3 regions of the Dorea amylophila genome follow, and region 2 is predicted to be linked to each of the others. Evidence: predicted binding sites of a transcription regulator. Region 2 holds the regulator's gene; each other region holds the start of a gene.

Region 1 (11,368 bases), on a different contig from region 2:
AGAAGAACGAACTGGACGCTGTAAAACAGCAGCTTACGAATGCAAAAGCAGAGCTGGATCAGGCAAAAGCGCAGCTGGATGCAAGTGAAACAAAGCTTAGCAGTGCAGTGGCAAGTATAGAGTCCGGGCAGAAACAGTTAGATGCAGGGAAAGCAGAACTGGAAGCACAGGAGCAGACGCTGAAAAAAGGAGAGGCAGAAATTGCGGAAAATGAAGCAAAACTTGCCGATGCCAGGAAAGAATATGAAGACGGAAAGAAGACATCGGAAGCAGAAATTGCAAAAGGCGAGAAAAAGCTTGCTGATGCCGGTAAGCAGATCAGTCAGATCAAGAATCCAAAATGGTATGTATATGATAGAAGTACACTGATAGAATATGATGGATTCGGAGAAAATGCGGATCGTATGCGTGCGATCGGAAAAGTATTTCCGGTTATGTTTTTCCTTGTTGCGGCATTGATCAGTCTGACCGGTATGACACGTATGGTAGAGGAACAGAGAATAGAGATAGGAACCATGAAGGCTTTGGGATACGGGAATTTTTCCATTGCATCGAAATATCTGGGGTATGCATTCCTTGCAACGGCAGGAGGAAGTGTCCTTGGAGTACTGGTGGGAGAGAAAATCCTTCCGTACATTATTATCTATGCATATGAGATCATGTATCCGCATATTCCGAAGATATACGTACCATACCACATGAGTTATGCGGTAATGGCATCTGCAGCCTCCATTGTATGTACTATGGGAGCAACACTTGCATCCTGCTATAAGGAACTTGCAGCGGAACCGGCAGTGCTGATGCGGCCGCCGACACCAAAAAAAGGGCGGAGAGTATTTCTGGAAAGAATAGGATTCATCTGGAAACGTATGAGTTTCACATGGAAATCCACGATCAGGAATCTGATGCGTTATAAAAAGCGTTTCTTTATGACCGTATTCGGAATCGGCGGTTGTATGGCGCTGATGCTGGTCGGATATGGAGTGAGGGATTCTGTATATGAGATCGCAGATATTCAGTATGAAGAGATTCAGCTGTATGATGGACATATATTCTATAAAGATGATGTGACAAAGACAGAGAAAGAAGAGTTAAAGGAGTATCTGAAAACAGATTCAGATATTCAGAGTTATATGGAGGCAGATATGCGGAGTGTGACCGCATCCGGAGGCGGTAAAAAACTCAGCGTGTACCAGTGCATATTAGGAAATCCAGAAATTGCAGAAAAGTATGTGGATTTTCATGACAGGAAGACGAAAGAATCGTATTCACTCACCGGTGATGGAGTAATTGTCAGTGAAAAGACGGCGAAACTTCTGAATGTAAAAGAAGGGGATACCATCAAAGTGAAGAAGGGAACGGAGAAGAGTGTCACTGTAAAGATTGCGCATATCTGTGAAAATTACATGGGACATTATATCTATTTTACACCGCAGTATTACAAGAAGGTATCTGGAAAGACGGTGAAATATAATTGTATCATGTTCCGGGCGAAGAACGGATATTCGGAGGACCAGGTGAAAAAGGCGGGAGAAAAGATCCTGTCAAAAGATCAGGTACTGACAATCTCATACCTGCTTGATATCAGAGATCAGCTTGATGATATGCTGGCCAGTCTGAATCTGGTGATCATTGTACTGATCGTCTCAGCCGGAATGCTGGCATTTGTGGTACTTTATAATCTGAACAGCATTAATATCACAGAACGCCAGAGAGAACTTGCGACTTTGAAAGTACTTGGATTCTATGATACGGAAGTAGCAGAATATGTATTCCGTGAAAATATCCTGCTGACGTTGATCGGATCCGTGGCAGGTGTTGTATTCGGTAAGATTCTGCATCTGTTTGTAATTCAGACAGTAGAAGTGGATGCGGCAATGTTTGGCCGGAGTATTTATCTGAAGAGTTATATCTACAGTTTTTTATTTACGATAGGGTTCTCATTGTTCGTAAACTGGGTAATGTATTTTAAACTGAAAAAGATTGACATGGTAGAATCATTGAAAAGTATAGAGTAAAGTTTATAAACGGTTTATAAATTTCACAGAATTGTTAGCACTCTTTTTGAAAGAGTGCTAATTTTCTATTGACTTTTAAAATAAGCAGTATTATCATATCACTTAGATGAAAAAATGTAGCAAAAAGGTGTCTGCCGACAGAAGAAGCAGTACCTTTTGTCACTAATATGATAGAAATATAAAAAGTAGAAATAGGAGTGATTTACAATGGCAGCAAAGAAAGGTAGTTTGTCAATCAGCAGTGAAAACATTTTCCCAATTATTAAAAAATGGGTATATTCCGATCACGATATTTTTGCACGTGAGTTGGTATCCAACGGATGTGATGCAATCACAAAACTGAAGAAACTGGATATGATGGGTGAATACCAGTTGCCGGATGATTATAAACCGGCGATCAAAGTTGAAGTCAATCCAGAAGAAAAGACTCTGAAATTTACAGATAATGGTCTTGGAATGACAGCCGATGAAGTAGAAGAATACATTACACAGATCGCATTTTCCGGAGCAACACAGTTCCTTGAAAAATATAAAGATAAGACAACAGAGGATGATATGATCGGACACTTCGGTCTTGGATTCTATTCTGCATTCATGGTAGCTGACGAAGTACATATCGATACCCTTTCCTATAAAGAAGGGGCAAAGCCGGTACATTGGGTAAGCAACGGCGGAACAGAGTATGAGATGGAAGAAGGCAGCAAACAGGAAGTCGGATCCACTATGACACTGTATCTGAATGAGGACAGTCTGGAGTTTGCAAATGAATACAGAATGAGAGAAGTTCTGGAAAAATATTGTTCCTTTATGCCGGTGGAAATCTTCCTTTCCAAGGCAAATGCAGAACCGGAATATGAGACCATTGATGAAGCTGATCTGAAAGATGACGATGAAGTGATCGAACATATTCACGAAGATGCCAAGATGGAAGAAAAAGAGAATGAAAACGGCGAAAAAGAGATGGTAGAGACGGAACCTGCCAAAGAAAAAGTAAAGATTAAAAAGCGTCCGGTTTCATTAAGTGATATTCATCCACTGTGGACAAAGCATCCGAATGAATGCAGTGACGAGGATTACCTGAACTTCTACCGCAAAGTATTTATGGATTACAAAGAGCCGTTGTTCTGGATTCATCTGAATATGGATTATCCATTTAACTTAAAGGGAATCCTGTACTTCCCAAGAATCAACACAGAGTATGATTCTATTGAAGGAACGATCAAATTATATAATAATCAGGTATTTATCGCAGATAATATCAAAGAAGTTATTCCAGAATATCTGATGGTATTAAAGGGAGTGATCGACTGTCCGGATCTTCCATTGAACGTATCGCGTAGTGCACTGCAGAATGATGGATTCGTCAATAAGATATCGGAGTACATTTCCAAGAAAGTTGCAGATAAGCTTTCCGGAATGTGTAAGACAAAGAGAGAAGATTATGAGAAATACTGGGATAACATCAGTCCGTTCATCAAGTTCGGATGCCTGAAAGATGAAAAATTCTGTGACAAGATGAAAGATGCGGTTCTGTTTAAGAATCTGGATCACAAATATCTGACATTGAAAGATTGCATCGAGGCAAATGGAGGAACAGTAGAAGATCAGAATGACAAGACAGATGATCAGAATACTGAGAACAAAGAAGAGGATAAGACAGTTATTTATTATGTGACGGACGAGATCCAGCAGAGCCAGTACATCAACATGTTCAAGAATCAGGGCATGGATGCGGTAATCTTAGGACACAACATTGATTCGCCGTTTATCACACAGTTAGAGCAGCGTAATCAGAATATCAAGTTCCAGAGAATCGACGCCGATGTAACAGCAGGTGCAAAGGAAGAAGTTGCCGAAGAAGAGAAAGAAGCATTCCAGAAGAAATCTGACAGTCTGGTAGAGATTTTCCGCAAAGAGCTTGGAAAAGAGAATCTGGATGTTAAAATCGAGAAACTGAAAGATGAAAATGTTGCTTCTATGATGACGTTATCCGAAGAAAACCGTCGTATGCAGGAAATGATGAAAATGTATGGCATGAACGGAATGGATATGGGTACAACAAGTACACTGATCCTGAATGCAAATCATCCGCTGGTTCAGTATGTAGTTGAACATAAAGACAGTGAGAACACAAGTATTATCTGCAAACAGTTATATGATCTGGCAATGCTGGCACATAAGCCGCTCAGTCCGGAAGAGATGACTGCGTTTGTGCAGAGAAGTAATGAGATCATGATGCTGCTTACAAAGTAAAGATTTGAAGTTAAGATTTGCGGAATGAAAAATAAGAGCCGTGCGGCTGTGGAAGGGAAATCCATGGCGGCACGGCTCTGTTTATATCGGAAGCTGCAGATCAGTAGTCACCTTCAATGGATCTGGATTTTAAAATGTTTTTTACTTCCTGATCCCATTCTCTTTCGATGGATTTGTCCATGGTGAAAGTGTTCAGAGAAGTTCCGGTGATGCATTGTAAGTGATGTCCATCGTAGTGGAAGTTCAGGTACAGCCCCCGGATCTCTTCCGGGCGGTATCCGGTGAGACCGTGGGCGGTCAGAAAGTACGGGATCTGATCTTCCGGAAGCGCAAGGACAATCTTGAATCCCAATGGAGTGCGTTTACCGCGGATGATCTGGAAGCAGAAGTCTCGGGTTTTATTCCAGCGGGAGTAGGTTTCTTCAGGTTTTTCATCAAAGAAGTCTTCCTGGAGAAAACCGCTGATGGTAAATTTGTTGAAGGTCGTGATTTCGCCTTCTATGAAAGAAAAGTTGTCGAAAGTGTCTTTTAAGAGTAGATGCGACATGCAATTTTTTGCTGATAACTGGTATACATTCATAAGGAAAACCTCCTGTTAATCTATATGATCATTTTCCCTTTCAGGTATAAGGAAATGTATTCAACATTATAGCACAAAAGACGACAGAAAAGAGGATATAAATTGACATTCAAAAAGAAAAACAGTAAAATAAATTGGATATACATATTTAGGATCAACAGAGAAACGAAAGAGGAGAAGATTTCGTGGATATAGAGAGTAAAACTTCAATTTATGAAGAAAAAGAAGAGACTCAGGAGGTGAATCCTGAGGAGCAGAAAAGTGAAATAAAAAGTGAGAAAGAAAAAGACCGGGTACTTCAGACTGCAGTGATCGTTGCGATTGCTATTCTGGTGATTGGCGGGATTACGGTGGCGCGCAGGCTCAGTAATCCACAGAAGGATACAAAGAAGGGCACAGAGATCCTGAAGACGATGGATGAGATGGATGTGTCTAAGGCAGATAAAAAGATTAAGGAGTTAGAAACGCAGGAACGTGAGGCAGAACAGGATGCAGAAGAACAGCCGGCAAGCGAAAAATTTGCAGATTGTCTGGTCCTGGGGGATTCCATCACACAGGGATTGTACGAATATGGTGTGCTGGATCAGGCAAATGTACAGGCAGACCGTGGAGCCGGTGTGTCGGCGGGGGATAATGAAAAACTGGCAGATCATATTGCCAGGGCAAAAGAGATGAAACCGTCAGTATTATTCCTTTCTTACGGGATGAATGATGTCGGAGCGCAGAATGGAGATGCGGATGGATTCATAAAAGCATACAGGCCGGTGATCAGAGATCTGAAAAAATCACTGCCGGATACGAAAATATATGTTAACAGTATACTTCCGACAGCGCAGATTGCAATTGATCAGAATTCTGTCTATGCAAAAATTCCGGAGTTCAATCAGAAATTAAAAAAATTATGTGAAAAAGAGAAAGTAACATTTATTGATAATACAGAGCTGGTGAAACAGGAGTATTATGCCGGTGATGGAATCCATATGTCAACCGGTTATTATAAAGAATGGGTAAATCATATGGCGGAGGTTGCAGAATTATAATGAAAAACGGAAAATTAGACAGGATTAACCTGTTAAAATATTTGATGGTAGTCCTCCTGATCATTTATGTAGTATTTCTTGTGACCCGGGAAGGGGATAATACCGTATCCGTAGACACGATTGAAAAGAATATCACAAAAGCCGTAAAATTAGAAGGAATGAAAAAAGGCACAACACAGGATCTGAAAAAATATTACAGTCTGAATGCCAATGATTATGAAGGAATCAGTCTGTATATTCCGGATGACGTTATGAGTGTGAATGAAATACTCGTAATAAAGGTAAAAAACGAAAGTCAGATCGAGACGGTTGAAAAGGCAGTGGAAAGTCGTGTAAATACACAGGAAAAGAATTTTGAAGGTTATGGTGTAGAACAAACAAAGCTGATACATGCTGCAATTATTGAGACCAGAGGACGTTATGTGCTGCTGGCAGTTTCAAAGGATGCAGACCGTATCGATGCGGCATTTAAGAAGAGTATTTAATAAAAAGGAATTAGAGAGATGTTATTTAGCAGTATTGTTTTTTTATTTACATTTTTGCCGGCTGTGATGATCTTATATTATTTGTTGCCGGTAAGATTCCGGAATGTGATCTTATTGCTGGCGAGTCTGGTGTTTTATGCATGGGGGGAACCGGTATATCTGTTTCTGATGTTACTGTCCATATTGTTTAATTATTTCAGTGGACTGGATATTGCAAGGAATCTGCAGGATAAGAGAGCTGCAAAGCGGAGCCTGGTTTTTAACCTTATCATTAATCTGGCAGTACTTGGATTTTTTAAGTATGAAGGGTTTGTATTGGACACATTGAACGGGATACTTCCGGTACATATTTCTTATCATGCACTGCCGCTTCCGATTGGAATATCATTTTATACATTCCAGATATTATCCTATATCATTGATGTATATCGGGGAAATGTAAAAGTGCAGACGAATCTTCCTAATTTTGCATTATATGTAACGATGTTTCCGCAGCTTATTGCGGGACCGATCGTGCAATATGCAGATATAGATGAACAGCTTGCGTCCAGAGAAGTCTCAAGGACAAAATTCGGAGAAGGAAGCATGTATTTTATCCGGGGACTTGCGAAGAAAGTATTACTGGCGAATACCTCAGGGATGATTTTTACAGAGGTAAGCGGACTTGCGAAAGGTAATATAGCCGTGATGACGGCGTGGCTTGGAGCTTTTGCGTATATGTTCCAGATTTATTTTGATTTCAGTGGATATTCGGATATGGCGATCGGACTCGGTAAGATGTTTGGATTTGAATTCAATATGAACTTTAACTATCCATATGTGTCTAAGAGTATTACGGAGTTCTGGCGCAGATGGCATATTTCGCTGAGCAGCTGGTTCAGGGATTATGTGTATATTCCATTGGGAGGAAACAGGGTATCGAAGATCAAACACATCAGGAATCTTCTGATTGTATGGTTTCTGACCGGATTATGGCATGGAGCTGCATGGAATTTCGTGGCATGGGGACTCTATTATGGGGTGATCCTGATCATTGAAAAATATCTCCTGTCGCCGGTACTGGACAGACTTCCGGATGTAGTCCGTCATATTTACAGTATTGTTCTGGTTGTGATCGGCTGGGTATTGTTTTTCAGCTCTTCATTCGGACAGGCAGCAGATTATATCAGAGTGATGTTTGGTGCAGGTGCACATGGCTTTGCAGACAGAGAGAGTATGTATCTTCTTACAAGCAACCTGATCCTGTGGCTGATCCTGATATTTGGCTCTACGCCGCTGGTTCATTTCAGATACGAGCATATGTTAAGAACAAAAAAATGGAATACAACAATCATTAACAGTGTGGTATATGCTGCGTTGTTTATTGTCTGTATTGCATATCTGGTAACGGAGACCTATAATCCGTTCCTGTATTTCAGATTCTAGGAGCAAAGATGAGACAGTCGAGAAAGAAATGGGAAAGAAAAAGAGAAGAACAGAGAAATAAAGTAATTGCATTGCTGTTTATTGTAATGATGGTTATCTTCTTCGTGGTAAATATTGCAACTGCTGACAGGGAATTTTCGGCAAAAGAAAACCGGGCACTGGAACAGAGACCTAAGCTTACGATTTCCGGTATTGAAAGCGGAAGATGGATGAAACAGTATGAATCTTATGTATCGGATCAGTTTGCGGGAAGAGATTTCTGGGTAGCTTTAAAGAGCCGTATTGATCTGATCGCAGGAAAACGTAAGGCAAATGGTGTATTTAAAGGAAAGGATCATTATCTGTTAGAGGATATAGCCAAACCGGATGAAGAACAATTGAAAGCAAATCTGGATGCAATGAAAAAGTTTCAGGAGACATATAAAGATATCCCGATGTATATGATGCTGGTACCGAATGCTGCAAATATTGAGTCGGACAAACTTCCGTATTGTGCAGTGACAGAAGATCAGGATAAACAGTTTCAGAAAATAAAGGCTTCGCTTGGGACAGCTTTTCAGTGGGTAAATGTGGAAGATACATTGAAAAAGCACAGAGCAGAAGAGATATATTACCATACGGATCATCACTGGACGACGCTTGGTGCTTACTATGGATATCAGGCGCTGGCTGCGGCTATGAAACTGGATACATCGAAAGCACCGGCTATGAAATCCTATGCAGTGACGAATTCATTTAACGGAACCTTATCGGCGACAAGCGGCTATGAAACAGACTATAATGAGCCGATCTATATCTACGCACCGGATGATCTGAAAACAGCACCACAGGTAGTTGTAAATAACGTGAATGAAAAAAAGAAAACAGCAACGTTATACGATACATCCAAGTTGAAAGAAAAGGATAAATATGCATTATTTCTTGGCGGTAATTATCCCGTCCTGGATATCAGAACGACGGCAGATACAACAGACAGACTGTTGCTTGTAAAAGATTCCTATGCGAATAGTGTAATTCCGTTTCTGACGGCATATTACAGAGAGATCATAGTGGTTGATCCAAGATATTATTATGATGATATCAGAGAAGTTATGAAGAAAAATAAGATCACAAGTGTTCTGTTCCTGTATAACGGCAATACATTTGTGCAGGATAACAGTATCAGCGGGGTATTGCAGAATGATTAGACTGAACAAGTATTTAAGCGAAGCCGGTGTCTGTTCCAGAAGGGAGGCAGACAGGCTGATCGAGTCGGGAATTGTGACTGTGGATGGAAAGACAGCAGCTCCCGGCATGAAAGTAGAAGACGGACAGGAGGTCCGTGTCGGAAAAAAAGTGGTCAAAAGCAAAACGGAAAAAACGGTCCTGGCAGTGTACAAACCTGCCGGGATTGTTTGTACAGAAGATAAAAGGGAGAAAAAGAACATCATCCGGTTCCTCAATTATCCGGTACGCATCACTTATGCAGGAAGACTGGATAAAGATTCGGAAGGGCTTCTGATCATGACAAATGATGGAGATCTGATCAACGGCATGATGCGCGCAAGATATGCACATGAGAAAGAATATAAGGTCAGAGTAAACAAAGAAGTTACTCCGGAATTCATTGAGAAGATGAGCCGGGGAGTACACATCAGAGACAAAGAAAAGAATCTGGATGCGGTGACCAGACCCTGTACAGTAAAAAAGACCGGGAAATATACATTTTCCATTATTCTGACACAGGGATTGAACAGACAGATACGGCGCATGTGCGAAGCACTCGGATATAAGGTGGATGTGTTAAAAAGGATACGGATCATGAACGTGGAACTTGGAGATCTGAAACCGGGACAGGTAAGAGAATTAACAGAACAGGAGTTAAAGGAATTATATGGGACAGTCAAAGAACGAGAGAATGCTGGAATTAGTAGAACTTCTGAATAAAGCATCCAGATCTTATTATCAGGATGCGCAGGAGATCATGAGCAACTACGAATATGACAGATTGTATGATGAACTGCAGAATCTGGAAAAAGAACTGGGAATTACATTGTCGAACAGTCCGACGGTAAATGTCGGATATGAAGTTGTCAGTGAACTCCCAAAAGAAAGGCATGAAAGCCCGATGCTCTCACTGGATAAGACGAAAGAAGTAGAAGAGCTTAAGAACTTCGTTGGCAGTCAGAAAGTATTGATGTCCTGGAAGATGGACGGATTGACGATCGTGCTGACTTATCGTGACGGAAAGCTTTATAAAGCGGTCACACGCGGTAACGGAGAAGTCGGTGAAGTGGTTACAAACAATGCGAAGGTATTCAAGAATCTACCGGTGCAGATCGCTTACCGGGGGGAATTGATCTTAAGAGGAGAAGCGGTGATCGGATATCATGACTTCGAGAAGATCAATGAAGAGATTGAAGATGTAGATGCAAAATATAAAAATCCAAGAAACTTATGCAGTGGTTCAGTCAGACAGCTCAATAACCAGATCACGGCAAAGAGAAATGTTATGTTCTATGCATTCACGTTAGTGCAGGCAGATGGAGTTGATTTTCAGAATTCCAGAGCTTGTCAGATGGAATGGCTGAAAGCACAGGGATTCACGACGGTAGAATATCATATGGTGACCAGAGATACAGTAGAAGATGAAGTTGCTAAATTTTCGTCAGAGATTAGTAAAAATGATTTTCCTTCTGACGGACTTGTGCTATCATATGATGATATAGCGTATGGAAGATCGTTGGGAAGAACAGCAAAATTCCCGAGAGATTCTTACGCATTCAAATGGCAGGATGAGATCAGGGAAACGATTCTGCGTGAAATTGAATGGAGTCCGTCAAGGACAGGACTGATCAATCCGGTTGCAATCTTTGATCCGGTGGAGTTGGAAGGAACGACGGTCAGCCGTGCAAGTGTTCACAATATCAGCATTATGGAAGAACTGGAACTTGGCATCGGAGATAAGATCGAAGTTTATAAGGCAAATATGATCATTCCGCAGATCGCAGAGAATCTGACAAGAAGCGGTGTGAAAGATATTCCGGAAAGATGTCCGGTCTGTCAGGGGGAGACGAAGATCAGACAGGTAGGAAATGCGAAAGCATTATACTGTATGAATCCGGAATGCCAGGCAAAGCATGTGAAGGCATTTGCATTATTCGTAAGCAGAGATGCACTTAATATAGAAGGATTGTCGGAAGCAACACTGGAAAAATTCATTTCCAAAGGATATATCCATACATTTGCCGATATCTTCCATCTGGACCGCTACAAAGACGAGATTCAGGGAATGGAAGGATTTGGAGAAAAATCGTACAGGAAACTGATCGAAAGTGTGGAAAAAGCAAGAACAACCACGCTGCCAAGAGTCGTCTATTCACTGGGAATCGCAGGGATCGGACTTGCCAATGCAAAGGTTATCTGCAGAGAGTTGAAATATGATGTAGAAGCCCTTTTGATGGTTACAGAAGAAGAATTAAATGAGATCCAGGGCGTGGGAGAAGTTCTGGCAAAGGCATTCACCGGATATTTTTCAGATGCAAAGCATGTGGAGAATTTCAGAAAGCTTTTAGAAGAGTTGACAAT
Region 2 (11,368 bases):
TACATCTTTGTGAAAAGCTTCTGAGCACTTTCTGTCAGTTTTTCTTTACCTGCTTTGATCTCAGCAACCTGCTCGTCTGTAAGAGTATCTGTATTTGCTTTTTCCAGTAACTCTTTCAGAGCTTTGCAGTCAGCTTCTACTGCTGCTTTGTCTGCACCGTCAAGCTTGTCGCCAACTTCCTGCAGAGCTTTCTCTGTCTGGAATACCATAGCGTCAGCTTCGTTCTTAGCATCGATTCCTTCTTTACGTTTCTTGTCCTGAGCTTCGAATTCAGCAGCTTCTTTTACAGCTTTGTCGATATCTTCATCAGACATGTTAGATCCTGCTGTAATTGTGATGTGCTGTTCTTTTCCAGTTCCAAGGTCTTTTGCAGATACATTTACGATACCATTTGCATCGATATCGAATGTAACTTCGATCTGTGGGATTCCACGTGGAGCTGGTGCGATTCCGTCCAGTCTGAACTGTCCGAGGGATTTGTTATCTCTTGCGAACTGTCTTTCTCCCTGTACTACGTTGATATCAACGGCTGTCTGGTTATCAGCAGCTGTAGAGAAAATCTGGCTCTTCTTTGTAGGAATTGTTGTATTTCTCTCGATCAGACGAGTAGCTACACCACCCATTGTCTCGATAGACAGTGACAGTGGAGTTACATCCAGAAGAAGGATGTCGCCGGCGCCTGTATCTCCTGCAAGTTTACCACCCTGAACAGATGCTCCAAGTGCTACACACTCATCCGGGTTCAGAGATTTGCTTGGCTCTTTACCTGTCAGACGTTTTACTTCTTCCTGTACTGCAGGGATACGTGTAGATCCACCAACTAACAGTACCTGACCAAGTTCAGAAGCTGTGATACCAGCATCTGATAATGCTCTCTGTACCGGCTCAGATGTCTTCAGTACAAGATCATGTGTCAGTTCATCAAATTTAGCTCTTGTAAGGTTCATATCGAAATGTTTTGGCCCTTCTGCTGTAGCTGTGATGAATGGAAGGTTGATGTTTGTTGTTGTTGCTGAAGAAAGTTCTTTTTTAGCTTTCTCAGCTGCTTCTTTTAATCTCTGAAGTGCCATCTTATCTGCAGATAAGTCAACACCTTCCTGTTTCTTAAATTCAGCGATCATGTAATCTGTAATCTTCTGGTCGAAGTCATCTCCACCAAGTCTGTTGTTACCGGCTGTAGATAATACTTCGATAACTCCGTCACCGATCTCGATAACAGATACGTCGAATGTACCACCACCAAGGTCATATACCATGATCTTCTGTTCTTTTTCATTGTCAAGACCATATGCAAGAGCTGCTGCTGTTGGCTCGTTGATGATACGTTTTACATCAAGTCCTGCAATCTTACCTGCATCTTTTGTTGCCTGACGCTGAGCATCGTTGAAGTAAGCAGGTACTGTGATAACAGCCTCTGTTACTTTCTCTCCGAGGTATCCTTCTGCATCTGCTTTCAATTTCTGAAGGATCATTGCTGAAATCTCCTGTGGAGAATATTTCTTATCTTCAATTGTTACCTTATAGTCGGTTCCCATCTCTCTCTTGATAGAAGAGATTGTTCTCTCTGCGTTTGTTACTGCCTGACGTTTTGCAGGTTCTCCGACAAGACGCTCACCAGTCTTTGTAAATGCAACTACAGATGGTGTTGTTCTTGCACCTTCTGTGTTGGCGATAACTGTCGGCTGTCCACCTTCCATTACGGCTACGCAACTGTTTGTTGTTCCTAAGTCAATACCTATAATTTTACCCATGATAAATTTCCTCCTGTATTATTCTTTATTCTGATAATTGTGAATATGCTTGTTTCTAGTTTGCTACTTTTACCATGCTGTGTCTTACGACCGAATCACGGTATGTGTAACCTTTCTGAAATTCTTCGGCAACAATATTTTCACCAAAGTTTTCATCTTCCACATGCATCACCGCATTGTGGAAATTCGGATCAAACGGCTGACCTACTGCTTCAATAGGCTTCACCTCTATTCCTTCAAGTGTGGTAACCAGGTGTTTGTATACCTTTTCCATTCCCTGAACGAACGGATCTTCTTTTTCTTCTTCCTTTACCGCATCTAATCCTCTTTCGAAGTTATCTACAACCGGAAGAATCTTTTCTATGATATCTTTCGCTCCAACTTCATACATCTGGGACTTTTCCTTTTCTGTACGTTTGCGGAAGTTATCAAACTCTGCCATCTGACGAGTAAGCTTATCTGTCAGTTCTTCTATCTTCTCGTCCTTTTTATCTTTCTTTTTACCAAATAATTTTTTGCCAGTTTTCTTTTCTGCATCCTCTTTGGCTTCTTCGGAAGTTTCTTCTGTCTCTTCCGCCTCAGCTTCTGCAGATTCAGTCTCAGCTGCAGACTTTTTGGCTTCTTCCACAGCTTCTTTTACCATATCTTCCTGACTTTTTTCCTGCTTATTCTCCAAGGGTTATTCCACCTTTCTATCATTCTTATGAAACATCTGATCCAGTTCTGTCTGGAGACGCTTCATAGATTTTAAAACATGTTCATAATCCATACGTTTCGGTCCGATAATTCCTATCGTTCCTTTCATACCATCCCCCAGTTCATACGTTGCGGTTACCACACTGCAGTCCCGCATGGTCTGTACCGGCGTCTCATCACCGATATATACCTGGATTCCTGTATTGTCTTCCTTTGCCAGGGTCTGGGTTACCAGCTCGGATAACTGCTGTTTTTCTTCAAATGCACTGATGATCTCCTGTGCACTCTGGTTATCACTCAGCTCCGGATATTTAAAAATATTCGTTGCACCGCTTGTATAAATCTGCATGTCATCATCCAGATGAATGGCATCCGCAACTGCATCCAGAACATATCCGACCACCTGACTGTGGATTCCTGCCTGCTCTTTCAATCTGGCGATCAGCCCCAGGTTGATCTCTTCGATTGCCATGCCATTGAGTGTTGTATTCAACAGCATGTTTAACTTCAGCAGATTCTCATTACTGATTGGTTCGTCAATGTTGATGATCTTATTCTTGATCACATTGCCGCCCAGTACAATGACTGCAATCACCTGTTCCTCATCTACCATAGACAACTGAATGAACTTAATCTTATTCGAATTGTTCATCGGAGTGGAAACCATCGTTGCATAATTTGTATTCGTTGCAAGAACCCTTGCCGCCTGCTTCAGAAGCTGATCCATCTTGTCAGCCTTATCAAGCATCTGCTCCTGCATCTCATTTAATTCCTGCTCTTTCTCCTCCATCAGCATGTCTACATAGAGCCTGTATCCTTTGTCCGAAGGAATACGTCCTGCCGACGTATGAGGCTGGATGATATATCCCATCTCTTCCAGATCAGCCATCTCATTACGAATCGTTGCTGAACTTAAATTCAGATCCGTATATTTGGAAATTGTTCTGGAACCAACCGGTTCTCCTGTCTCCAGATAATTCTGAATGACTGCATGAAGTATTTTCAATTTTCTTTCACTCAGTTCTTCATAATTTATCACCGGTACCTCCTCCTTTCGGTTTCGGGTTATTAGCACTCTTTATATCCGAGTGCTAACACCTTTCGACTATTAAGATAGCACTCCCGCATATTTTTGTCAACACTGTTTAGATATTTTTTAGAAAGAGGCCGTTCCGGTTAATAAATGACATTCCGGAATTACTGATTCTCCCGAATATACTGCATCCACTCTTTAATCTTTCTCTCATGTCCATTCTCACACGGCACATAGAATTTTTCTCCTGCGATCTCGTCCGGAAGATATTGTTGTTCTACGTAATGGTGCGGATAATCATGAGCATATTTATATCCGGTTCCGTGTCCCAGTTTCTGTGCTCCTTTATAGTGAGCATCCTGCAGATGTGACGGAACAGTCGTCTTTGTCCTCTTCACACTTGCCATTGCATCAGCGATTGCGATATATGAGGCATTACTCTTTGGGGCAGTTGCCACATAAGTGACTGCCTGCGAAAGGATGATCTGTGCTTCCGGCATACCGATTCTTTCAACTGCCTGGGACGCAGATACTGCTACCGTAAGTGCCATCGGATCTGCATTTCCGACGTCTTCCGATGCACAGATCATAATACGCCTGGCTATGAACTTGATATCTTCTCCTGCATACAGCATTTTTGCAAGATAATACACTGCCGCATCCGGATCAGAACCCCGCATACTTTTGATAAATGCAGAGATCGTATCGTAATGATTATCCCCGGTCTTATCGTATTTGACTACCCGTTTCTGAATACATTCGGACGCAACATCCAGTGTTATATGAATCTTTCCGTCTGCCCCCCGTTCTGTTGTCAGGATACCAAGTTCAACCGCATTCAATGCACTTCTGGCATCCCCGCCGGAAATATCTGCAAGAAATTCCAATGCATCTTCCTCTATCACTGCCTGATAACTTCCCATACCTTTTACCGTGTCATAGACCGCTCTCGTGATCAACGTCTTAATATCTTCTTTTGCAAGCGGCTGCAACTCAAAAATGCTCGATCTTGAAAGCAGTGCCCCATTTACTTCAAAATACGGATTTTCCGTCGTTGCACCGATCAGGATGATCGTACCATCCTCCACAAACGGAAGCAGATAATCCTGCTGTCCTTTATTAAATCTGTGGATCTCATCTACGAACAGGATGGTCTTCTTACGGTACATTCCCTGCATCTCTTTTGCTTTGGCAATCACTTCTTCCATATCTTTTTTACCCGCAGTCGTTGCATTGATCTGGATAAATTCCGCACTGGTCGTGTTGGCAATTACTTTGGCAAGCGTTGTCTTCCCAGTTCCCGGAGGACCATAAAAAATGACTGAGCTTAATTTGTCCGCCTTGATCGCCCTGTAAAGCAATTTGTCTTTTCCTATAATATGCTGTTGTCCTACTACTTCTTCCAATGTTGTCGGCCGCAGTCTGGATGCAAGCGGAGCTTCCTTTTCCATGTTCTGCTCCCGCATGTAATCAAATAAATCCATTCTTTCATCTCCATTTAGTTGAACCACAAGAGTACAACTCTAATTCATTATCAGTTCATCGACTGTTACAAATCCAAACCCTTCTTTCTGCAAAATATCCACTATACGTAGTGCTGCATTCACACTAGATTCATAACAGTCATGTAATAAAATAATATCATTTTCCCCCGCCTGCGTCACTACTTTATTGATAATTTCGTCTTCATTGTCCGTTGTCCAGTCCAGTGGATCTATGGTCCACAACACAGGCATGACATCCAGTTTCCTCTCCAGATTCTTCTGCCAGACTCCAAACGGCGGTCTCATATAAGAGACTTCCTCTCCGGTAATTCCGGTGATCACTTCATTGGTCATCAGTATTTCTTCCTGTGCCGTCTCATCCGGCACCCGTGTGATTTCCACATGATGATAGGTATGATTGCCTATCAGATGTCCTTCTTCCGCTTCCCTCTTTACCAGTTCCGGATTATTTTTTGCGTTTTCTCCGATCAGAAAAAATGTTGCTTTTACATTCCGCTCTTTCAATCCATCCAGAAGCTGCGGAGTCCATGCCGGACTTGGTCCGTCATCAAAGGTAATTGCAATCTTTGGATCCTCTTTTATCATATTTGATGCAACATACCGAATGGCTTTTTCATTCTGTTCCGTATGCATGTTATGAACTTTCACCGTTGTCTTATCTTCCACCCGCACCATCCTTGTCACAAGAAAACAGATTCCAACTATGCAAATGAACAAAACAAATGCTTTCTTTCTCTTCTTCCGCCATTTATATATTGCAGCAGATTCATAATCCCGATTTAATTCCATGCTGTCCCCACATACCACCATTTCATTTTACTATATGCAAAGACAGAAAATTCCATGCTCATACCCTTATTTCGAACGCATGGAATTAAAAAAAGCGTCAGCATTCTGACGCCCTACATTTATTTTGTTTTTATTTCTTTCGTTTTCGTGATGCCGCTTTTCTTCCCGACGCAGAAAGCTTTCTGACACTCCATCCAAATGTTCCGAGAGTCTTTCCCAATGTCAGGTATTCTCCGTGAGAATATGCCAAAAGTCCGGCCTTTCCCAGCTGTAGTCTTCCCTTTTTATCCAGATATTCTTCTCCTACCTGAACAGCCTCTACTTTTGCCAGAAACATATGATGCGAACCAAGTTCTTTTATCTCTGTTACTTTACACTCAATGTTCACCGGACATTCTTCTATGATCGGTGCATGATCAAGCTTTGACGCTTTGCCGGCCGTCAGATGCATCTCTTTCCATTTGTCGACATCACGACCGGAACGTACACCGCACCAGTCTGTTGCCTTTTTCAGCTTCTCGGTCGTCAGATTTACTACAAACTCTCCGCTGTCTTTCAAAAGATTGTACGAATATCGTTCCGGTCTTACAGATATATACAGCATCGCCGGATTCGTACATACTGTTCCTGTCCACGCAACTGTTATGATATTCGATCTGCCGGATTTATCTGCAGTACTTACCATCACAGCCGGAAGCGGATACAGCATATTCCCCGGTTTCCAGATCTGCTTTGCCATGTCTTCTCCCCCGTTTCCTTTACTGCTGTAATTCACTTACCAAAGTCGGTATCAGCTGTTTCTTTCTAGATACCACACCCTTTAAGATCATCTTCTCCGTGTTTTCTTTCAGGTCAAATGCATCAATGATATACTCTTTTGCCCTTGCCCCACAGCATAACAGTTCTGTCGACTCATCCAGAATGTCTGTCAGCATAAAGAACACCATCTGCACTCCATTCTTCTCCAGTACTTTCGGAAGATATGGTGTCAGCATCTCTTTTACTTTCTGCAGTTCCTCTTTACTCATGGAATTCAACTGTCCTACGCCAAATACCATATCATTGACTGTAAACTGTTTAAAATCCTGGAAGCAAATATCTTCTGCTGTCTTTCCGGCAAGGCTGCTTCCTGCCTTGAACATCGCCTGTGCCTGTTCTTCCAGATTGATACCCGCAATCTTCGCCAGTTTTTTGGCAATCTTTTCATCCAGCGGTGTGCAGGTCGGTGAACGGAATAAAAGTGTATCTGAAATAATTGCCGAACACAGAAGTCCTGCAATTGTCGGCTTGATCTCCACATCATTTTCTTTGTACATCTGATATACAATCGTTGCGGTACATCCTACTGGCTGGTTACGGAAAAACACTGGTCCCATTGTCTCTATATTTCCCAGTCTGTGATGATCGATGATCTCCACAATCTCTGCTTCTTCGATACCGTCTACAGCCTGATTCTTCTCGTTATGATCTACCAGAATTACTTTCTTCTTACTTACATTTAAAAAACGACGTCTGGATATGAACCCCCTGAACTTTCCATGTCTGTCAATGATCGGGAAATCACGGTACTTCTTCTTTGCCATCACTTCCTTGATATCTTCCACATAATCACTCATATGGAAAGAAATCAGAGGTGCCTTCGTCATAAAGCGCTTAACCGGGACACTCTGGTTGATCAGTCTTGCCGCGGTAAATGTATCGTGTGGCGTACTGATAATCACCGTACTCTGTTCATCTGCACGCTTGATCACTTCTTTTGAAACCTCCGCATTCTGGCAGACAACCATGCAGCTTACATCAATATCCAAGGCACACATCTGTGACTCTACACGGTTTCCAAGAATCACCAGATCATCCTTTTCAATAAATTCCTGCATCAGTTCCGGACTGGACGCACCGATTGCCGCTTTCCCTTTGGTAAAATATCCGTGTTCATTACCGGTTACCATCTCTCCATCCAGTGTATTCATAATGTTACGGTACTGTGTTTTTGCTTTGGAAAGGATCATGTTATCATATACTTCCATATAAGATGTTGCAATATCTCCTGTGGAAATCACACCAAGAAGTTCTTCGTCTCTTAATATAGGAATGGTCTTGATATTATTCTCCTTCATCTTTATCCATGTATCTTTCATAGACACATTCGGACCGATACCATCAATCTGATGGATATCCATATCCTTTACCTGCAGTTTTACATTTTCAAGAAGTGTCGGTGCTTTTACCCCAAACTTCTGTAATACATAATGTGTCTCTTCATTTATCTGACCGGCTCTTTTGGCTACATAATCATTACCGGTTATTTCTCTTTTTAAATTCGCATAGGCAATTGCCGAACAGATGGAATCCGTATCTGGATTCTTATGTCCCACAACGTATATTTTTTCTTCTTTTTTAGCCATCTTTTATCTTTCACATCCTTTTGCTTATATCCTTCAAGTATTAAGCTTGCCATCTTTTTGAAGTTTCGTCAACCTTTATTTCCATGTATTTCGTATTTTTCTTTGAACAATATTATGGTTCTATGCTATACTGAAATTAATACTGGAGAACATGTTATTTGCATGTTCTTACTATTACTAAGAAGGGAATTATTACACTATGAGCGAAGAATTATTACACGAACAAACACAGACAGAAGCAGCTGTTACAATGGCTGACCTTGAGGAACATTTCGATGATGCAAATCCATGGAACGTAGTAAAATCTTATATGGAAAAAGGCACGATCCTGCCTGTAAAAGTAGAAGGAATCGTGAACGGCGGAGCCATTGCCATGATCGAGGGAATCCGCGGATTCATTCCTGCATCCAGATTATCTCTTTCTTATATCGAAGATCTGGAAACATATCTGTTAAAAGATATTGAAGTCAGGGTCATTGATGTAGATGAAGCCAATAACCGTCTTGTGCTCTCTGCACGTGAGATCCTACAGGAAAAAGCAAGAAAAGAAAGAGAAGCCCGAATTGCAGCTGTTAAAGTCGGCAGCATAGTAACTGGTACGGTAGAAAGTCTTCAGAACTACGGCGCATTTGTAGATCTCGGCGACGGACTCTCCGGACTGGTACACATCTCCCAGATCAGTTTAAAACGGATCAAATCACCTTCTGATGTGTTAAATGTCGGAGATGAGGTAAATGTAAAGATCATCGGCGTAAAAGACGGTAAGATCAGTCTCAGCATGAAAGCTCTTGAAGAAGAGAAAAAAGAAGAAGAGGAAATCCATGTAGAGATTCCTAAAGCTGAGGAGATTGGTACAAGTCTCGGAGATTTATTCAAAGGGTTGAAATTAGATTAGTTGGGATTTAATTCAGGAAGGCTGTGGATACCCGAACCGGAATAAAGCTTGGAAAGGCGTTCCTGCTCAGGTTCCATCGGCGGGTCAATTCTAAAGGGGCAAAATTCTGCTAAAAGCAGGCTTTCAAAATTTGAAACTCGGCATACGCCTCAGACAGTCAAATTTTGAAAACCCAACGCAGAATTTTGCCCCTTAAGAATTACCAACGCCTCTTTCACATTCACTGGAACACCTTTCCAAGTTTTATTCCGTGTGTATCAAATGCCTTACGAATGAAATGGCAATTGCGTAACCGTAGTGGCCTCCACTGGGTTACACTTCCGGGCATTTTATTTATTAACATTCGCTGCCATTCACGACTTGAAGGAAACAATAGATAAGGATTATTGTGAATGTGAAATGCCGTTAGAAACAGTTAGAGAGTCAGAAGCACCGTTAAAGGAACGAAGCGAACGTGTTTGAGGCGAACGCCGAGTTTGAGCGTAGTTCCTTTGCTTTTAGGTGCTTCTGACTCTCTTAGTGTTTCTTATGGTATGGAACCTGAACAAGAAGCCTTATCTATTGTTTCCTTCAAGGACTGAGAGGCCGCTTCCCCAGTTAATAAATTAAATCCCAATTACATCCCTACCGGCTTCGCCTTCTCCAGATCTCTCAGCCATACTTCCGCGCATGCATCACTCGGCATTCTCCAGTCACCTCTTGGAGACAGTGCCACAGTTCCTACCTTTGGTCCGTCCGGCAGACAGGAGCGTTTAAACTGCTGGATGAAGAATCGTCTGCAGAACGTATATAACCATTTGTAAATGGTTGCATCATCATATTCACCGTCAAATGCATATCTCGCAATACGGTATATCTTACCCGGTTCATAACTGAATCTCAGCAGATAATACAAGAAGAAGTCATGCAGCTCATACGGCCCGACCAGATCCTCTGTCTTTTGGGCAATCTCACCGTCTTTTGGCGGAAGAAGTTCCGGACTCACCGGTGTGTCCAGTACATCATACAAGACATCTTTTAATTCCTGGTCTTTACAGGTATCCGCATAATAATGGACCAGATGGCGTACCAGTGTCTTTGGAACCGACGCATTGACTCCATACATAGACATATGGTCTCCGTTATAAGTCGCCCATCCAAGAGCAAGTTCAGACATATCTCCTGTACCAATTACAATTCCACCGGTCTGATTTGCAACATCCATCAGTACCTGTGTTCTTTCTCTTGCCTGAGAATTTTCATAGGTTACACTGTGATCTTCCGGATCATGTCCGATATCTTTAAAATGCTGCTCTACTGCTGCCCCCACCGGAATCTCACGCAGTGTTGCTCCCAGTTTCAGTGACATCTTACATGCATTCTGATAAGTTCTGTCCGTTGTTCCAAAACATGGCATTGTTACCGCTGTAATTCCACTGCGGTCCATTCCAAGTGCATCAAATGCCTTTGCGGACACAAGAAGCGCAAGTGTAGAATCCAGTCCGCCGGAGATTCCGACAACCGCACTCTTTGCATGTGCATGTGCAAGACGTTTCTTCAGTCCCATTGCCTGAATTGTCAGAATCTCTTCACAACGTAAATTTCTCTCTGCCATCACACTTGGAACAAACGGTCTGGAAGCAAATTTTCTGGTAAGTTCCGTCTCTTCCACATGGATTGAAAATGGAATACGGATCAGCATTCTTTCTTTTTCTGTCTGGAATGTTGTATTCTTACGTCGCTCGCTTAACAGGCGCTTCACATCCAATTCTGTATAAATCACTTCATTTACGAAGCGATCACTCGCCACAAGTGTTGTTCCGTTCTCCGCAATAATATTATGTCCTCCGAATACCAGATCTGTCGTAGACTCTCCCTCTCCGGCATTGGCATAAATGTATCCGCAGATCAGTCTCGCTGACTGTCCTTCGATCAGGCTTTCACGATAAGATGCTTTACCGATCGTCTCATCGCTTGCAGAACAATTCACGATCACAGTTGCTCCTTCTCTTGCTGCAAGTGTACTTGGCGGAACCGGCGACCATACATCCTCACAGATTTCTGCGGAGATTACCAATTCTTCCATCTGATCTGCCACGAATAAAAGCTGTGGTCCGAACGGGATCTGCTTTCCATCCAGTGTGATCCATCTCGCCTTATCCGGTCCCGGACGGAACTGCCGCATTTCATAAAACTCCCCATAATTCGGGAGAAATGTCTTCGTCGTAAGGCCAAGGATCTTACCATGATTCAAAGCTGCTGCGACATTATAAAGTTCTCCATCTATGGCAAGTGGAACCCCGATAAATATAATC
Region 3 (11,368 bases), on a different contig from region 2:
TTCAGAATTCATATGGATCAACGTATCCTCTGTGAAATACGACTTCATAGTCAGTACTTTTTCACCCTGATTCAGGAATATCTCTGCCGTAGACTGATCCAGATAGATTCTGAAATCTTCCAGTTTATCCAGATGGATCTCTTTCTCATCATATCCTTCTCCATTCCACTTCTTTCTGAAAACAAGCAGATTTCCCGATTCTTTCTTATATAAGAACTTGATCACCTTACCAAAATCAAATGTGATCGTCTGATTTTCCAGACCCTCTGCCAATATCTCCATGCACTTTGAGTGTCTGTCGATTGCAATCTCTCCGGTTCCACAAATGCTTTCTTCGTTCTTTCTCAGATGTTTTAATTCTTCTGCCGGCTTCTGATACAGCCGGTCGTTCTTCACATATACTTCCCGCGGTATCGTAAGCACATGCAGCCATCCTTCTTTTACGGTCGGCTGACTCATCTGATATTCAATCTCTCCTGCTCCGATCCATCCCATCAAAAGGCGTCGTCCACTTTCATCAGTAAATGTCTGTGGCGCATAGAAATCGAATCCCTCATCCAGAAGTACACCTGTGTCTTCACTTATATGGAATCTTCCCTGTTCATAATCCATTATTCCGGCAAATACCATCCCTTTGCATCCGTCTTCTTTCTGACGGCTCACAATAAGGAATTGTCTTTCTCCCATGTCTGCCAGATCCGGGCATTCACACATATACCCCCAATCCATGGAAGAATCCAGCATATTACCTTTCCACTGCCATTTTTTCAAATCATCCGAAACAAATAAAGCTACATTTCCTTTCAGCTCTTTTGTCTGTGCTCCGACAACCATCCACCAGCGGCCATTCTTCTTCCATACTTTTGGATCTCTGAAATGTGGTGTATAGCCTTCCGGAAGATATACCACAGGCCCTTCCTTATGAAAGTTCACTCCATCCGAAGAACTTGCCAGACACTGATAAGTTTCCCTGCCGCCTTCGGAATCTCTCACATTTCCTGTGTAAAACAGATAATAGCTGTCTCCTTCTGTAATTCCAGAACCAGAATAACATCCATTCTTTTCATACCACTCTTCCGGTTTCAGCCCACATCCCTGATCCGACCAGTGAATCAGATCTTCTGACACGCAATGCCGCCAGATCTTATTTCCCTGCGGTACAACATCCGGAAGCCATTGATAAAATACATGATACTTTCCCTGAAACTGTGCCAGACCATTTGGATCATTCAAAAATCCATGTTTCGGTGAGATATGATAATTTGGTCTCATTCCCATATTCTTGCTCCTTTCTGATCTGCATCGATCTGATATCGTTATACTACCCCACTTTTCATTCGAAAAAAAGCCGTGTTTTTGCCATGCGGTTGTGCAAAAATGTGAACGCTTCCCTTCTTGTCCTTCCGCAGGAAAGCATTTAAACTCTTAGTAGCAGAAAGGACACAAAGGTATATATTTATGAACATTTTAAGAAAAGGATTTATCTACGGCGGTGACTACAACCCGGAACAATGGCTGGACCGCCCGGATATATTAGAAAAAGATATTGTACTTATGAAAAAAGCCCGGATCAATACGGTAACTTTGGGAGTATTTTCCTGGTCCGTACTGGAGCCAGAGGAAGACCATTATCATTTTCAATGGCTGATTGATACGATTAATCGTCTATACGAAAACGGGATTCAAGTCATTCTCGCAACTCCGTCCGGAGCACGCCCACGCTGGCTTGCCGAAAAATATCCAGAAGTTCTCCGGGTCCGCGAAGACCGAGTCCGTTACCACTACGGCGAAAGACATAACCATTGTTATACTTCTCCTGTTTACAGAGAAAAGGTACGGAAAATCAACCGGAAACTCGCGGAAACGTTTCGGAATCACCCTGCCGTTATCATGTGGCACATTTCCAATGAATACCGCGACGAGTGTCACTGTCCATTGTGTCAGAAGGCATTTCGTGTCTGGTTAAAAAAGAAATATCATACAATAGATGCTTTAAATCACGCCTGGTGGACTACCTTCTGGAGTCACACTTACAATTCATTTGACCAGATAGAAAGTCCGTCTTCCATCGGCGACAAAGGACTTCATGGCCTGAATCTCGACTGGAAACGTTTCGTCACAGAACAGACTACAGATTTTATGTGTCACGAAATCACTGCTCTTCGTGATGCCGGTGCCATGCAGCCGACGGTCGTGAATTTTATGGATGATTATAAAGGACTGAATTATTACCGGCTTGCCCAGCACGTAGACTATATCTCCTGGGACAGCTATCCGGCCTGGCATAAAGATTCCGATATCCATACCGCATACGATACCGCCTTCCAGCATGATCTGATGCGAAGTATGAAGCAGCAGCCATTCCTTCTTATGGAATCCTGCCCAGCAAGTCCAAACTGGCAGAAAGTAAGTAAAGCCAAACATCCGGGGCTTCTTATGAATGCAAGCCTGCAGGCAATTGCACATGGTTCAGACAGCGCACAATTCTTTCAGATCCGCGCAAGCCGCGGAAGTTTTGAAAAGTTCCACGGTGCCGTGATAGATCATTACGGCGGAGATGACACCCGCATTTTCCGCGAGGTAACAGATACCGGTATCGCATTACAAACTTTAACCGCTGCCGACGTCCCGGCCTCTTCCGTGCATGCACCTGCTGCCGTTCTCTATGATATGGAAAGCCGCTGGGCTATGGAAGATGCCAAAGGGCCAAGAAATGAGGGACTTTTTTATCATGAAGCTGCTCTGAAATCTTATCAGGCATTCCGTAAGAACGGCCTGAACACCGATATTATCAACATGGATCAGGATCTGACCGGCTATCAGATCATTGCTGCTCCCATGCTTTATATGTTCCGTTCTGGCATTGAACAAAAATTAAGAACATTTGTACAAAACGGCGGCATTCTTATCATGACTTACTGGAGCGGCATCGTAAATGAAACCGATCTCTGCCACCTTGGCGGAACCCCGCATCATCTTATCGATGTACTTGGTATCCGCAGTGAAGAGATCGATGGATTATATGATAATCAATGTAACCATATGGTTCCTGCCAGCAATAATTTTATGACATTGCCTGCCACCTATCTCTGTACACATCTGTGTGATCTTGTACAATTAAAAGGCGCTGTTCCTCTTATGCAGTATGCCGATAATTTCTATGCCGGGTACCCTGCATTAACTGTTCACAAATATGGAGATGGCCTTGCTTTTTATCTTTGTGCAGACGCCGAAGATACGTTTTATTATGATTTTTACAGACAGATCATCCAGGAACAGGAGCTCCCGGTCATCATGGATCACATTCCAGAAGGCATTGAGGTATCCAGCAGAAGCAGCGGCCGCCAGGAATTCATCTTTGCCCAAAACTATACCGATTCACCAATCCCATTCACACTGCCCGGGCATGCACAGATCTTGTTTGGGAAATACGATGGAACGATCAAAGAATACAGCACACTTATTTATCAGATGGAGGTAAAATCATGAGTTTATTTAAAAGAAAATCAAAAGACACCGGAAACGATGTATACGCATTTATATCAGGAAATACAATTCCGATCACAGAAGTAAATGATCCTGTATTTTCTGCAAAAACATTAGGTGACGGGCTTGCAATCATTCCTTCCGGGGAACTTATCTGTGCACCTTGCGCCGGAACTATCTCTATGGTTGCCGAAGGGTCAAATCATGCGGTCGGCATGACATTAGCAAACGGAGCTGAAATTCTGATCCACGTCGGATTAGATACCGTGAGTCTGAATGGTAAAGGCTTCAAAATCCTTGTAAAAGAGGGACAGAAAGTAAAACCAGGAACAAAACTTTTAAAATTTGATAAATCATTTATTGAATCAGAGGGATTTGACACGGCATGCGTCTTTGTTCTTACGAATTGCGAAGACTTCCCGGATGTCAGATTCTTTACCGGGCAGGATGTTGTTCAGAACGAAACTGTTATCTGTAGTTTTTAAAATAAATACGGGGATGGGATTGCTACCATCCTTTTTTCACAATCCCATCCCCGTATTTTCCTTCTAATTTCTTTAATGCCTCTTTTAAGTTTTTCTTTTTCTTCCTCATCTCTTCGGATTCGAACTTCATATCGAACAGACTCAACTGCTCCGGTTCGCTTTCTTCCGATAATTTAGACGTCCGGATTCCAAGAAGTCTGATAGGTTCTCCGTTCCACAATTCACGGAATAATTCAATAGCGCTCCGGTAAATATCCTGATCCTGGTTCGATGCTTTCTCCATCTGCATCTGATGGGACACCTGATTAAAAGTGTGATACTTGATCTCCACACTGACCATTCCGGCTTTCTGCCTGGCTTTTCGCAATCGTTGACCCACGCTTGCAGCCAAATCTTTTAACACCGGCAATGCCTCTTCCTCTGTTGTCAGATCTTTTGGCAGTGTCGTAGAATTACCGACTCCTTTTGCTTCTGCCCGGACGCTTTCTACTTCCGAATCATCGAGCCCGTTGGCAAATTCCCATAACTTTCTTCCATGACTTTTTAGATGTAATTCCAGAATCGCCGGATCTGTATTCGCCAGATCTCCGATCGTATAGATTTCCAGCTTCTTCATCGTCTCTACACTGGAACGACCTGCCATAAATAACTCTCCGATCGGCAGCGGCCACATTTTCACCGGAACTTCTTCCGGGAACAGCGTGTGCACTTTATTCGGTTTTTCAAAGTCGGATGCCATCTTTGCCAGAACTTTTCTGGAAGATATCCCCACATTTACCGTGAATCCGAACCTTTTATACACCTCATCTTTAATTTCATTCGCACCTTCCACAGGAGATGTGAACCAGTCTGCGATTTCTGTAAAATCCATGTAACATTCATCCACACTGACCTGTTCTATATGTGTCGTGTAGGTACGCAGGAAATCCATAAGTCTCCGGCTGTATTCGCGGTACATCTGGTGATCCGGCGGATAACTTTTCAGATTCGGACACTTACGAAAGGCATTCGCAACAGGTTCCCCTGTACGAATGCCATATTTTTTTGCCGGAATGGATTTTGCCAGAACGATACCGTGGCGGGACTTCTGGTCGCCGCCAATGATCGCCGATATCGTCCGGATATCCACTTTCGCTCCATTCTTTAGTTGTTCTACTGCAGTCCAGCTAAGATAAGCTGAATTGACATCTATGTGAAATATTATTCGCACACGCTCTGACTCCTTGCCACAAGCTTACCGTCTTCCACATCTATGATGATCGTATCCTGTGCGCCTACGTCGCCCTGCAGCATCAGTTTTGCTGCCAGTGTATCGACGTGTTTCTGGAGAAATCGCTTCAGTGGTCTTGCACCATAATTCGGATCATATCCTCCGTCTACGACATATTTCTTCGCATCGTCGGTCAGGAAAATAGAAATCTCACGATCAGCCAGACGTTTGTTGACATCCGCTACTAATAAGTCAATAATGTCATAAATGTTATCTTTCGTCAATGGTTTGAACATAATTGTCTCATCCAGACGGTTCAAAAATTCCGGTCTGAAGTGTGCTCTTAAATCTTCCAGTACTGCGCTCTGACTTTCCTGACTGATATTGCCATTTTCGTCCATTCCATCCAACAGATACTGTGATCCGATATTAGATGTCATGATCAGTATCGTATTCTTAAAATCTACGGTACGTCCCTGTGAATCGGTGATACGTCCATCGTCTAATACCTGTAACAGAATATTGAATACATCCGGATGTGCCTTTTCCACTTCATCAAACAATACGACAGAATATGGTCTTCTTCTGACTGCTTCTGTAAGCTGACCACCTTCATCGTATCCGACATATCCCGGAGGCGCTCCGATCAGACGGGACACGGAATATTTCTCCATATACTCACTCATATCGATACGTACCATGTTATTCTCATCATCAAACAGATTCTCTGCCAGTGCTTTTGCAAGCTCTGTCTTACCTACACCGGTAGGTCCAAGGAACAGGAACGAACCGATTGGTTTGGTCGGATCTTTGATTCCTGCTTTGGAACGGATGATGGCTTCTGTTACCAGTTCTACCGCTTCATCCTGTCCAATAACTCTCTTATGCAGTTCATCACCCAAATGTAAAGTCTTGCTTCTTTCGCTTTCATTTAATTTTGCAACAGGAATTCCAGTCCAACGGGATACGATTCTTCCGATCTCTTCATCATTGACACTTTCATGTACCAGTGAGAGATCTTCATCTTTTACTTTGGCTTCTTCATCCTCTAACTGTTTCTGGAGTTGTGGCAGTTTACCATACTGAAGTTCTGCAGCCTTTTCCAGATCATAAGAATGCTTTGCCTTTTCTATATCTTTATTAACCTGTTCAATCGCTTCACGGAGTTTCTGAACACGCTCGATACCGACTTTTTCATTATCCCATTGTGCTTTCTTTCCTGCAAATTCATCTCTGAGTTCTGCCAGTTCCTGCTGTAAATGTTCCAGACGTTCTTTACTTAATCTGTCATCTTCTTTCTTCAATGCAGTTTCCTCAATCTCCATCTGCATAATCTTACGATTCAATTCATCCATCTCTGCCGGCATAGAATCCAGTTCTGTTTTAACCAGTGCACATGCCTCATCTACAAGGTCGATGGCCTTATCCGGAAGAAAACGGTCAGAAATGTAACGATCAGATAAGGTTGCAGCTGCTACCAATGCACCGTCTGTAATCTTTACACCGTGGAACACTTCATAACGCTCTTTCAGTCCACGAAGGATTGAGATGGTATCTTCAACGGTTGGTTCTTCTACCATAACCGGCTGGAAACGTCTCTCAAGAGCTGCATCTTTTTCAATATACTGACGGTATTCATCCAGTGTCGTTGCGCCGATACAGTGCAATTCTCCTCTTGCCAGCATAGGTTTTAACATATTACCGGCATCCATAGCTCCGTCTGTCTTACCTGCTCCGACAATTGTGTGTAATTCATCAATGAACAGGATGATCCTTCCGTCACTGTTCTTCACTTCTTCCAGTACTGCTTTCAGACGTTCTTCGAATTCACCACGATATTTTGCACCGGCTACCAGTGCTCCCATATCCAGAGAGAAGATCGTCTTCTCTTTCAAGCCTTCCGGTACATCACCGCGCACGATACGCTGTGCAAGCCCTTCGACAACAGCAGTCTTACCTACACCAGGTTCTCCGATGAGGACTGGATTATTCTTTGTCTTACGGGAAAGGATTCTAATCACATTCCGGATCTCGGAATCACGTCCGATGACCGGATCCATTTTCTGTTCCCTTGCTCTTTCTACCAGATCCGTACCATATTTATTCAATGTATCATAGGTATCTTCCGGGTTATCACTGGTCACTTTCTGATTGCCTCTGACGGTTGAAAGTGCCTGTAAGAATCCTTCTCTTGAAATGCCCATCTCACGGAAAAGTGCTTTTACTTCTTTGCCTGCATATTTCATAATAGAAAGGAAGAGATGCTCTACCGATACATATTCATCTCCCATTGCTTTGGCTTCATCTTCACCATGAATCAATGCTTTATTCAGATCCTGTCCGACATACTGCTGTCCGCCCTGAACTTTTGGCCGTTTCTGAATGGCTTCTTCTACTCTGTTAATGATGAGATTCTTATCCAGCCCCATCTTTTCCATCAATTTCGCAATCAAACTGTCATCCTGTGTCAGCAATGCATAGAGCAGATGCTCCTGTGCAATCTCCTGGTTGCCATAGTCCATTGCAATACGTTCACAGTTCTGTACAGCCTGCAGTGATTTTTGTGTAAATTTATTTATATTCATATAGACAACCTCCTTTTTGCTCTTGTTCTATTTGCAATATAACATTACATCTTTTTGTTAGCACTGTCAAGAGGTGAGTGCTAATTATTTGTGAAGAATTTGTGAACGCTACAAGCCATGCAAAATGGTGAAAAAAGACGCCCTGCAAAGGCGTCTTTTTTTGCTATTTTATAGGGCGACAGCCCTACAGCGAGGGAACTCTTTTCCGAGCCGTGCATGGCGTATGCCACTACTTCACAGAGATTTTTCACTTGCTTTCGCACTCGATTTTCTTACCACATTTTACGACAACGACTTCTGGTTTATCTCACAGCAGTCACAGTTTCTGACAGGTTCATTTTAGACATCTGCGCCCCCGCAATCATGCACACAGTATAAATCCTGTTTTTATTTTTCTTTCATATAATCTATACAATTTCTCACATTCCATGCATATCCATCCCGCTTCGCCTGTGTAAAGCGGATATTTTCGATTCTCACAGTATTCTGTTTCATAATTTTCTATTAATTCCACAAGGTTATTGATATCTCCCATCTGCGCGGCAGCCATTCCTGTCATTGCCCACAAAAAGCCATTTCTTTTTTTATTCAGTTTCTGCCATTGAAACTTTTCCGTAAACTGATCATATAATATCTTTTGCTTTTTCTTCTCTTTTACCGGAAATTCATAGATCAGCGGATAAATCTGAGCAACACCATCCGGATAAAATTCTGTCTGATCATACAGATCACTGTTTCCAATAATTCTCCATCTTTGATTCGCATCATCCCAGAATATATTTTCTATCTGCGCCTGTATCTTTTTACGCATTTCACTGATTGCCTGTGTATCTTCCAGTCCTGCAAGTTCCAATTCGTGCAGACCTTTCCATACTTCCAGATTATCCATCAGATAAGCGGTGGTATTTTCTTCTGAGACCTGTGTGATTCCATCCCGCATCAGGCTTTGAATCTTTTTTAATGCAAGACTGATTCCTTTTTTCCAGTATTCCGGCAAATCTGTATTTTCTGTCTTTTCCAGGTATTTTCCCATAAGGAAAAGATACATACCTAGATATCCGTCTTCGGAATCAACCTTTTCTTTATAAATAAGTTTTCCACTCTCTTTCCTGTAGATTCCCATTTTCCCATCTGTTTCCAGCAAAATCCCGGTATGCCAGTCCAGATACCTGCCGACAGCTTTTTTCTCTGTTTCCGTGATGGGACAATTCTTTGTTTCTGCCAAAAGCCCCAGTGCAGCCATACATGCAAAGTATGGATTAACATCTCCGGCTTCACTTCCATTCATATAGATTTCACCCTCAGAGCCCTGGTTCTCAAGAATCCACCTTTTTTCTCCGATCAGGACTGTTTCCAGCCATTTCTGACGGGCATCTATTTCTTTTCTCAGATTCTGATAATAAGCATACAAAAATACAATCCCCACAGTTATGCAAAATATAATAAGTCCCACCACGTTCTTTCGATTTTTCACTTTTCTTTTGCATTGGTTTTGTTTATGCTCATGCATCTATATCCTCCAGGATTTTTCTGATCTTGATACTTGCAGTTCCATCACCATAAGGATTTCTGGCCTCACTCATCCTTCTGTAAATCTCTGGTTCTGTAAGGAGCTTCCTGCATTCTCTGTATATATCATCCATCTTCGTGCCTGCAAGCTTTAAGGTTCCTGCTTCCACCCCTTCCGGACGTTCTGTTGTATCCCGCATGACCAGTACTGGTTTTCCCAACGCAGGCGCTTCTTCCTGAATTCCTCCACTGTCTGTCATGATCAGATAACTGGCTTTCATCAGGTTATGGAATTCTACCACATCCAGTGGTTCGATCAGATGTATTCTCTCACATCCATCGAATTCTTCATCTGCGATTTTTCTGACCTGCGGATTTAAATGTACTGGATAAATAACCTTCACATCTGTGAATTCCTCCACGATCCTGTGTATAGCCCGGAACATATCACGCATAGGTTCTCCCAGATTCTCTCTTCTGTGTGCCGTCACAGCAATCAGCCTGCTGTCCTTTGCCCATTCTATCTCCGGGTGATAAAAATCATTTCGCACCGTATAGTGCAGAGCATCAATTCCTGTATTTCCTGTGACAAAAATCTGCTCTGGATCCTTGCCCTCTTTCAGCAGTGCATCCGCTGCTTTCTGAGTCGGTGCAAAATGCAGACTGGAAGTAAGTCCGATGGCCTGCCTGTTAAATTCTTCCGGATAGGGAGATTTCATATTATAAGTTCGAAGTCCCGCTTCCACATGTCCTACCGGAATCTGCTGATAAAATGCAGCCAGCGATGCGGCAAATGCAGTCGACGTATCTCCATGGACCAGTACCATATCCGGTTTTTCCTTTTTCAGAATTTCCCTCATTCCTGTAAGAATAGCCGTTGTCACATCCGTAAGATCCTGCCCTTTTTTCATGATCGCCATATCATAATCCGGAACCACTTTAAAAATATCGAGAACCTGCTTCAACATTTCCCTGTGCTGTCCTGTAACACACACCAACGTTTCCAGTTTTTCACTTTTTTTCAGCTCCAGGACAAGAGGGCACATTTTAATTGCTTCCGGTCTTGTTCCGAAAATCACCAGTACTTTTTTCATTCTCAATTTCCTCCCAGTTCTTTATCCAGATACGCCAGTCTTTCGCGGATAGTATCTGTCAGTTGTTTCATAGCTTCCTCATAACTTCCGATATCCCTCGACATTCCATCCTTACCAGTGCCGACTAACAGGTTCTCATCAAAAGAATATCCCCACACTTTAAAGTTTCTGTCCACGGCATCTCCCAGTTTCTCCTGATAAGATGCTATCTTGTCAGCAATATGTTCATCAGATAGTGTGGTTTTACGCAGCTGCACATATCTTTCACAGACATGTTTTCTAAAATTTTCGTCCTGCCACAGCCTGTCAAACCATGAATTTTCCACTGTATAAAGATGATCTGTTTCTGTATGAAACCACTGATAATTATCAAATCCATTGTTAAAATCCCATGCAGCAAGTTGTAGCTTTCCTCCCAGTTCTTTATACACATAAGTAGAAAGATTACCAGCATCATAATTCATGGCAAATTCATTGATAATAAAATAATCTACCCAATTATCCATATCGATGTATTCCTGATAGCCGCTTCTTTTATCCTTGAAATTCTCTCCATATAGAACCTGTTCAAATTCAGAGATATCATTTTTTATATATTCTTTTTGTTTTTCCGTTATTTTATTTTTTGATGGATATCTTATATACAGAGCGTTATAGGTATATCCTTTCGTCTTTCCCCATGTTTCTATTTCTTCAGTTCCCGTATCGATCCTGTCTCTGTTTACCACATATGCAGTTTCTCCCGACAACAGACCAAATTCTGCAAGACGCAATCTGCTTTCTCCGTTTGTTACAGGTTCTACCGCCAGATAAACTCCCTGATACTTTCCATCGACAAACAATTCCACAAACCGAGTGTCCGGAGCCCATCCATTTAATTCTCTTGCCAGATCATATACCAATTTATTTCTGATCAGTGTCTTATCAAGATAAGGACCATTTAACACCCATTCACTGTTTGCTCCCATTCCTGCAAGTGACACTTTTTTTTCATTCTCT

The links. Region 2 encodes HrcA, which represses chaperone genes, less so after heat shock. Its sites were predicted from a motif close to TGTTAGCACTCNNNNNNNNNGAGTGCTAACA; they were not measured.
Region 1: the regulator HrcA is predicted to act here: its motif matches at 2,051-2,081, upstream of htpG (molecular chaperone HtpG).
Region 3: the regulator HrcA is predicted to act here: its motif matches at 7,822-7,852, upstream of clpB (ATP-dependent chaperone ClpB).

Annotation. Positions count from the first base shown of each region.
Region 1 covers NZ_JAOQJW010000008.1:107,389-118,756, reverse strand. Annotated here, with positions in the region: gene OCV72_RS06715 (ABC transporter permease) at 1-2,018, shown strand, start outside; gene htpG (molecular chaperone HtpG) at 2,226-4,271, shown strand; gene OCV72_RS06705 (DUF5721 family protein) at 4,372-4,851, opposite strand; gene OCV72_RS06700 (SGNH/GDSL hydrolase family protein) at 5,037-5,891, shown strand; gene OCV72_RS06695 (DUF4358 domain-containing protein) at 5,891-6,376, shown strand; gene OCV72_RS06690 (MBOAT family O-acyltransferase) at 6,395-7,801, shown strand; gene OCV72_RS06685 (DHHW family protein) at 7,810-8,988, shown strand; gene OCV72_RS06680 (pseudouridine synthase) at 8,981-9,727, shown strand; gene ligA (NAD-dependent DNA ligase LigA) at 9,699-11,368, shown strand, end outside.
Region 2 covers NZ_JAOQJW010000001.1:66,340-77,707, reverse strand. Annotated here, with positions in the region: gene dnaK (molecular chaperone DnaK) at 1-1,751, opposite strand, end outside; gene grpE (nucleotide exchange factor GrpE) at 1,807-2,394, opposite strand; gene hrcA (heat-inducible transcriptional repressor HrcA) at 2,431-3,486, opposite strand; gene OCV72_RS00345 (replication-associated recombination protein A) at 3,645-4,964, opposite strand; gene OCV72_RS00340 (polysaccharide deacetylase family protein) at 5,004-5,618, opposite strand; gene OCV72_RS00335 (flavin reductase family protein) at 5,905-6,513, opposite strand; gene OCV72_RS00330 (putative manganese-dependent inorganic diphosphatase) at 6,533-8,179, opposite strand; gene OCV72_RS00325 (S1 RNA-binding domain-containing protein) at 8,379-9,074, shown strand; gene OCV72_RS00320 (NAD(+) synthase) at 9,691-11,368, opposite strand, start outside.
Region 3 covers NZ_JAOQJW010000006.1:158,798-170,165, reverse strand. Annotated here, with positions in the region: gene OCV72_RS05465 (glycoside hydrolase family 32 protein) at 1-1,278, opposite strand, end outside; gene OCV72_RS05460 (beta-galactosidase) at 1,459-3,489, shown strand; gene OCV72_RS05455 (PTS sugar transporter subunit IIA) at 3,486-3,971, shown strand; gene OCV72_RS05450 (DNA polymerase Y family protein) at 3,994-5,181, opposite strand; gene clpB (ATP-dependent chaperone ClpB) at 5,172-7,766, opposite strand; gene OCV72_RS05440 (hypothetical protein) at 8,128-9,276, opposite strand; gene wecB (non-hydrolyzing UDP-N-acetylglucosamine 2-epimerase) at 9,269-10,369, opposite strand; gene OCV72_RS05430 (CotH kinase family protein) at 10,372-11,368, opposite strand, start outside.